2 regions of the Desulfosporosinus paludis genome follow, and region 2 is predicted to be linked to the other one. Evidence: riboswitches for the same ligand, from Rfam matches in the RefSeq annotation. Region 2 holds a riboswitch; the other holds the start of a gene.

Region 1 (3,151 bases), 1.5 Mb from region 2:
TCTAAAGTACCATTAACTCTCTGTTGGATCTCTTCTAAAGGTACTGAAATGTTACGGGGGCCAAAAGCGGTGTCTTCCTCCACCGTTCGACCAATAAGCTGACTCTCCGGGTCCTGGAGGACGAGCCCCAAAAATTTGGACATCAATTGTACAGGAGTCTTCCTTACATCCTGACCGGCCACGACCACTTGACCTGTCAGCTTACCTTCAAGAAGTTGTGGAATCAGCCCGTTAAGACACAAACTAAGGGTCGTTTTTCCTGCTCCGGTTTCTCCCATTAAAACGATGAACTTTCCCTTTTCCACGGTTAAGGATATGGTTTTTAAACTTGCTTCTACAGCGTTTGGATAATAATATGAGACATTCGTAAGTTCAATGGCATTCTTATTTTCTAAGTCTTTGTCAGCTCTTTCAATTCCCACGGTTTCTAAGGTTTCCTCCTTATGAGTTTAAATTAAGCGGCTTCCCTTAATGGCTTTATAAGCAATCGCGGAAACAATGACATTAAGTGCTGATCCGACGACGAGAAAAGGCAGTACTCCCAGAGCGCCCCCCATTCCCATGATGGGAACCATGGCAAAAGAAGATACAACCCCATTGAGGATGATACCTACGATGACTGCCGGTATAAGACCCAGCGTTTTGTTTACCCAGCGATAGGCCAAAGCCCATAAAGCCATCTGGAAAGCAATATAAAGATGGACAGGAATAGTTAAAGGGAATCCGACCACCGCCGATGTTAACAAATGCCCAAAGGAAATAACAACCGCACCTTCAATGCCTCCAAAGGCTAAGGCACTGAAAAATCCTGGAGCTGAATCCATGCCAATTGTTCCGACAGGACTTGGAATTTTAATCAATGCACCTACAGCACTTAAGGCAATGAAAATGGCCATGATGGAAAGTCTTTTGACATTCCAAGCAGAAAGTTTAACTTCCTTAGATTCGGTGTTAATTTGACTCATAAGTTTACTCCTCCTTAAATTAAGTGGTCGTTTCAGTAGAAATAAGTAAGTGATGCTCTTTAATAAAAGTGGTTAGACTAGCGTTCCAATCTTATGAATAGGTAGTTGTTTAAGATCTGAAAAAACAAGATTTGTAACCGGGCGAGGCGACGAAATGATTAGGCAGGTAGAAGGTCCGGCCGATTTGTCCATATTTAAGCTACAAGACGGGTAGAACAACAGCCGGCTATGGCTATTTAAGGCAAGCTGCTCTGCCTCCGTGCGGATTCCTCTCGATCCAACGGGTATCATGTCATGAATTTCTGAGATTCCTAAAAGCTTATTCAGATGCTTTATCTGGATAATTTCAGGATCCTCAGGGTTACTGGCTTCAGGGCCAACTTTGGGCAGACCTAAACAAAAGACGTCATCTCCAGGTTGGGAAGTTCCAAGCCGCAATTGATGTTTCATTACTATTCCTACGACACTGATACCGAGTGCAGTTTCTTGTGTCACCATGTTCTTTTCTGTGCTGATGGCTAAAGGGAGTGCCAGACCGGCGGATATCAGCTCTTCCTTCACCCCCTTTAATAATTCTTCACCTGTCGGGTATGGTTCATTAGAAATCGCCACGGTCATGACCTTAGGCGTCGCTCCCACGGCTAAAATTTCCAATAAGGCTACTCGTGCCGTCAGCCTCCCTGTGATGGACCAGGCAACCTGAACTATGTCAAAACTTTTTAGGCCAATCGCCCCGCAGGAATCACAAGAAGCTACAAGATATTGTTCTGGGTTTATCGAAACTACTTCGATATCCCGCCCCTGATATCCCAATGTTTCCACCCCCTTTCCTATAAAAAACAAAAGTTCACAATCAATTTTCTATCCTTTATGAATAAGAAAATTGACCATGAACTTTACCTTGATCCAGGTCACTTACATTATAGGCAGGTCTCCTGACTTAGAATCAGCAACTTATACCCCTTCCCGGTTTCCCAGTGGTTAATGTACAAGTCTCCTCTTTTACAGTGGTGGGTCCGTCCGGGATTTTCACCCAGTTCCCTATTCTCCCCATTTAAGGGCACCTATAAAAATAATTATTGAATTAATCGTATTTTAATCCATGAAGGACTAGATTACAAGACTTTTTTGAATCTTCTTCCGCGTCGTGACTAGTGTATTTCAGTGTACCTAACCTTTGTAGCGATTTCGTATAACCGCCAGCTCTTTACGGCGTTTACCAAACTCTCGAACTTGATCGTTCAACCAGACCTGAAAATGTTCTTTCAAATCACTTTTGTTAAAGCGACTGGCTTTAGGACCAAACTCCCAATGCAAATTCGTTCCGTTGTCCAATGAACGAATCTCCGCTTCCTGACCGCAAAACGGGCAGACAGCATGATTAGGTCTGGGGAACTTCCAGAGGTCGGACCAACAGGTAGGACATTGACCGGCTTCTAATGGGCGAGGTTCACCGAATAACGAGTTTCCAAGAGCTTGTATTCGTTCCTTCACTTCTGACTGTAATAAAGCCTCACCGGGCAGGGCGCCAATAAACATATGGGCATCTTTAACCTCCAGACCCAGAAATCGAGCATTGGCGATTAAAGCAGATAGGGTATACCCTTCCCAACCTTTGATTCCTGCAGTACCAATGATCACACAAGGTTTTCCCCAGATTTCATCGATATGTTGTGCAAGGGCGATAATCCTATCACCTAACAGTTTGGTTATCCCAGCAGGGCCTAAGGCGTAGCATGGAGCTGATAAAATGATTCCATCAGCTTCTTTTATTCTTTCGAATACTGAATATAAATCATCGATAAGAGGACATGGTTGATCTGGGACTAAACAGGCATAACACGCTTTGCAGGGCCGAAGGTTTAATTCTGGCAGCTTGAGAAGATCAAGTTTTACTTCTTCTCCAATTGAGGCAGCCGTTTCTTTAATTAAGATTTCGCCATTGGCCAATTTCCTTTGCGAAGCAACTATTCCTAAGATCTTTTTCATGATATCTCTCCTTCTAGTCTATAGTTCGCGCAACTTATAATAATTCAAAAAGTTTTTTGTTAGGTATAATGCTTTAAAGTAAAACGTTATACCATTATTATATCATTCACTCCTCTATGTAAATATATGGATTTATAAAATCTAACGATCTGGAGATTATAATAGAGAATTTTAATTTAAGGAGGAATTTTAATATG
Region 2 (3,151 bases):
AAACATCTATCAAATTGAACATGTATTAGAACGAGTACAAGCTCTACCCCTCTATGCACATAAAAACGGGTTAATTGAGCATTGCATTTAAAACTGACCTGATTGAACTTCAAACAACTCACTTAACTTTAATGCCCCACCCAGTAAGTATTGCTTGCTGGGTGGGGCGTTGTTATTTATCAATTACCGTAATAATTATGATCGCCTGCTGAAGTCAAGCTTGTGTACGCGCTAGGATCAATAACTAATCATATTACAGCCTTCAATGTAAGAACAGAGGGCCAGAACTTGAGATAATAGGGTACATTTTAAACTCACTTTCTGGACCTCAATATTTGTGAAAAATTGTCACACAGGGAAGAATATTTAAAAAACGTGTTGAAAGATAAGTGATACTGGTTTTTCAATTATTAGATACGTGCTTATAAAACAACAGGGGGTATAATCAGTGGATGCACCAATTCGAATAATGCTACTTCGTGATGCCGATAAATGTGAAATTAACGCTGAATTAATGGATGCAAGAAATAAGTTTAGCATAGGACAATCAGAAAATGAGTATTATCATTGGTTGGATGAATTAATCTAAATAGTGTAAAGTGGCCTCAATCTAAGGTTGCTTTTTTCTTTACTGGAAAGTCATTTCCAATTCCTCTAAGCCATGTTCCATAATTTGTTGTAACGCAGCATCGTTTATCTTTTCTTGTTCTTCCTCCGAGACATAGCCTGAAAGATAAAATTTTTTGACCATTTTATATATGCTATCGTACAGTTCATATTTCTCTTTTAAAGTCTTCTTCCTGAACTGGCGAGAAGCTTTTATTTCGGCAATCATCTCTGGAAAGTCTGTTGCAAAATAAAACTCCCGCCAGAAAGTGTCTTCATCCATGTCTATAGACCTCCTCTTAATGCATGGTTTTTCTCATTTCCTGCCGAGCACGTTCTAACATTTCTTCCATTGCGGCATTTTGGATGCTGATTTTTTCTTCTTCTGAAGGGCCTTCTGAAAGAAAACTGTTCTTGACGAAGGTGTAATACTCATCGAACAATTCCTTCTTTTTAGTCATGTCCATTTTGCGGAATGGACGATCGTTTTTTATATGATCGATCATTTCAGGTAGGTTCGTTTGTAAATCAAGTTCTCGCCGAAAAATGTAGTCATCCATTGTTGAGTCCTCCTAGGTTACATTTTGCAAAGTGTTGCTTTGTTGCTAAATCCAGTGCAAGAGGAGAGGGGGGTGAACTCGAATGAATTGGGTTCCCGATCAAGGAGTTATCGAAAATCGTAAGGCAACCGACATGTTTTGATAATTGATGCCCATCTGGAAGTGGAAGTTTGGTTCCATCAGGAAAGTAATCCCACGTTGGGCAACGATTCATGTAAAAAAGTGCAATAAGGGGTAGTACCAGCGGAGTGTCACCACCAGCAAACGTATAGATTAAATCAGTTACCATACACGGAGGATTTTGGACTTCGAATAATCTAGACAGACTATCTTGAGTTGTGTTACAATTAAAAATAATTAAATATCAAGGGATGAGTGATTCTTTCCTGAGGGAAGGAATTGAAAAGGGAAGTCAGTAGAAGCTGACGCGGTACCCGCCACTGTAAAAGGGAGTTAACTCGCATAGTGTCACTGGGATTTATCCGGGAAGACGTGAGTTGATGATGATCTTGAGCCAGGAGACCTGCTCATACCGAAGTCGAAACTACCTACGGGATGTTAGGGAGGTGTATACTTGTGTTTTTGGTAATCTTACCTGATACTGGTTGAACTTTTAACCCTTCTGTTGGTGAAGGGTTTTTTTATTGTCCTTCTCATAATTTCTTACTTCGAGATCGTTAATTAATTGGAGGTTTTTTGCAATGCATATTGAAGATGGTATTTTATCTCCCTTAGCTTGGGGTTCATGGTACGCTGTCACTACCGCATTTATTATCCCAGGCATAAGAGAAATTAAAAAGAAGGTCAAAGAAAACTTATCCTATAAACCTTTCTTGGCTATGACTGGTGTGGCGGTATTTGTTATTTCGGCGATGCACTTGCCAGTGCCAGTGACAGGTTCTTGTTCCCATCCTTGTGGTACCCCTCTAGCTGCAATTATTGTCGGCCCTTTAGCAACTGCCGTAATTTCCGCTATTGTTCTCTTTTTTCAGGCTATCTTTTTGGGCCATGGTGGTATCACAACCATTGGTGCTAACACCTTTTCCATGGGAATTGTGGGAGGTATTTCTGGTTACTTAAGTTGGAAGATTTTACGTTCCCTACGAAGTCCTCTCTGGTTGGCCGCTGGGGTAGCGGGTTTCGTTGGTGACATATTGACCTATTTAACGAGTTCTTTTGAGCTTGCCCTTAGTTTACACGGTCATGTTCCTTTGCTTAAACAATGGATGATCTTTTTTATGGGTTATGGCCCCACCCAATTGCCTCTAGCCATAGCTGAAGCTGTCTTTACCGCAGCAGTTCTTCAAGTCATGGTTAATCGTCGACCGGATTTGCTGCCTGGGATTAAACTTCGCCAAAAATCCAACCAGGAGGTAAAACTAAATGTCAATCACTAAAGAACAGACATCAAACCAGCAAATTCAATGGTTCGATTCATTTACTAAAATCATGCTATCCGTAATGTTCGTCCTATTGCTTTTCATTTTCGGGGCGGGCAAATATATGGCGAGTCATGACATGGAGGCTGGTGGTACCGATGACTTGGTAAACAATCTAGCCACAAAGGTAACCCAAGGGGAACATCATCCCTTCGCAGAATTACCGGGTGATGCCCAAGTAGGAGCCTTTTCCGTTGCCAACTTCTTTGCTGGCTTAATCGTTGGTCACCATTGGGAAAAGCTTTTCGGCAAACCAACGAATGAAGAACAATCCTTAGAGGTGGAATGACTATGGAATTGGCTGTCTTGGACAAAATTACCGCCGCTGATAGTCCGTTGCATCGTTGGGATGGCCGGGTAAAAACCGTATTATTTCTGAGTGCCATCATTGTCTCAACTCTTCTCAATCATTGGTATTTGGTGGCCGGCCTCTGGCTGGTCACCCTGGCTTCTTTCCGTACTATGAGCCTGCCGTGGCGGCACCTGTTCATCCGCCTATATATCCCTTTCGGGGTAGCTTGGTTGGTATTCCTCAGCCTAATCTTT

What was found. Region 2 has a riboswitch for cobalamin ahead of VZF35_RS17960 (energy-coupling factor ABC transporter permease). Riboswitches for the same ligand answer to the same signal wherever they lie in the genome.
Region 1: it holds a riboswitch for cobalamin, as region 2 does, so the genes downstream of both, VZF35_RS25380 (AIR synthase related protein) here and VZF35_RS17960 (energy-coupling factor ABC transporter permease) in region 2, are expected to answer to the same signal.

Annotation. Positions count from the first base shown of each region.
Region 1 covers NZ_CP144211.1:5,125,106-5,128,256, reverse strand. Annotated here, with positions in the region: gene VZF35_RS25390 (ABC transporter ATP-binding protein) at 1-422, opposite strand, end outside; gene VZF35_RS25385 (ECF transporter S component) at 450-965, opposite strand; gene VZF35_RS25380 (AIR synthase related protein) at 1,038-1,787, opposite strand; cobalamin riboswitch at 1,873-2,048, opposite strand; gene VZF35_RS25375 (flavodoxin family protein) at 2,136-2,954, opposite strand; gene VZF35_RS25370 (DUF1540 domain-containing protein) at 3,149-3,151, shown strand, end outside.
Region 2 covers NZ_CP144211.1:3,611,223-3,614,373, forward strand. Annotated here, with positions in the region: gene VZF35_RS17945 (hypothetical protein) at 449-589, shown strand; gene VZF35_RS17950 (hypothetical protein) at 629-889, opposite strand; gene VZF35_RS17955 (hypothetical protein) at 906-1,166, opposite strand; cobalamin riboswitch at 1,523-1,712, shown strand; gene VZF35_RS17960 (energy-coupling factor ABC transporter permease) at 1,868-2,563, shown strand; gene VZF35_RS17965 (hypothetical protein) at 2,550-2,894, shown strand; gene cbiQ (cobalt ECF transporter T component CbiQ) at 2,897-3,151, shown strand, end outside.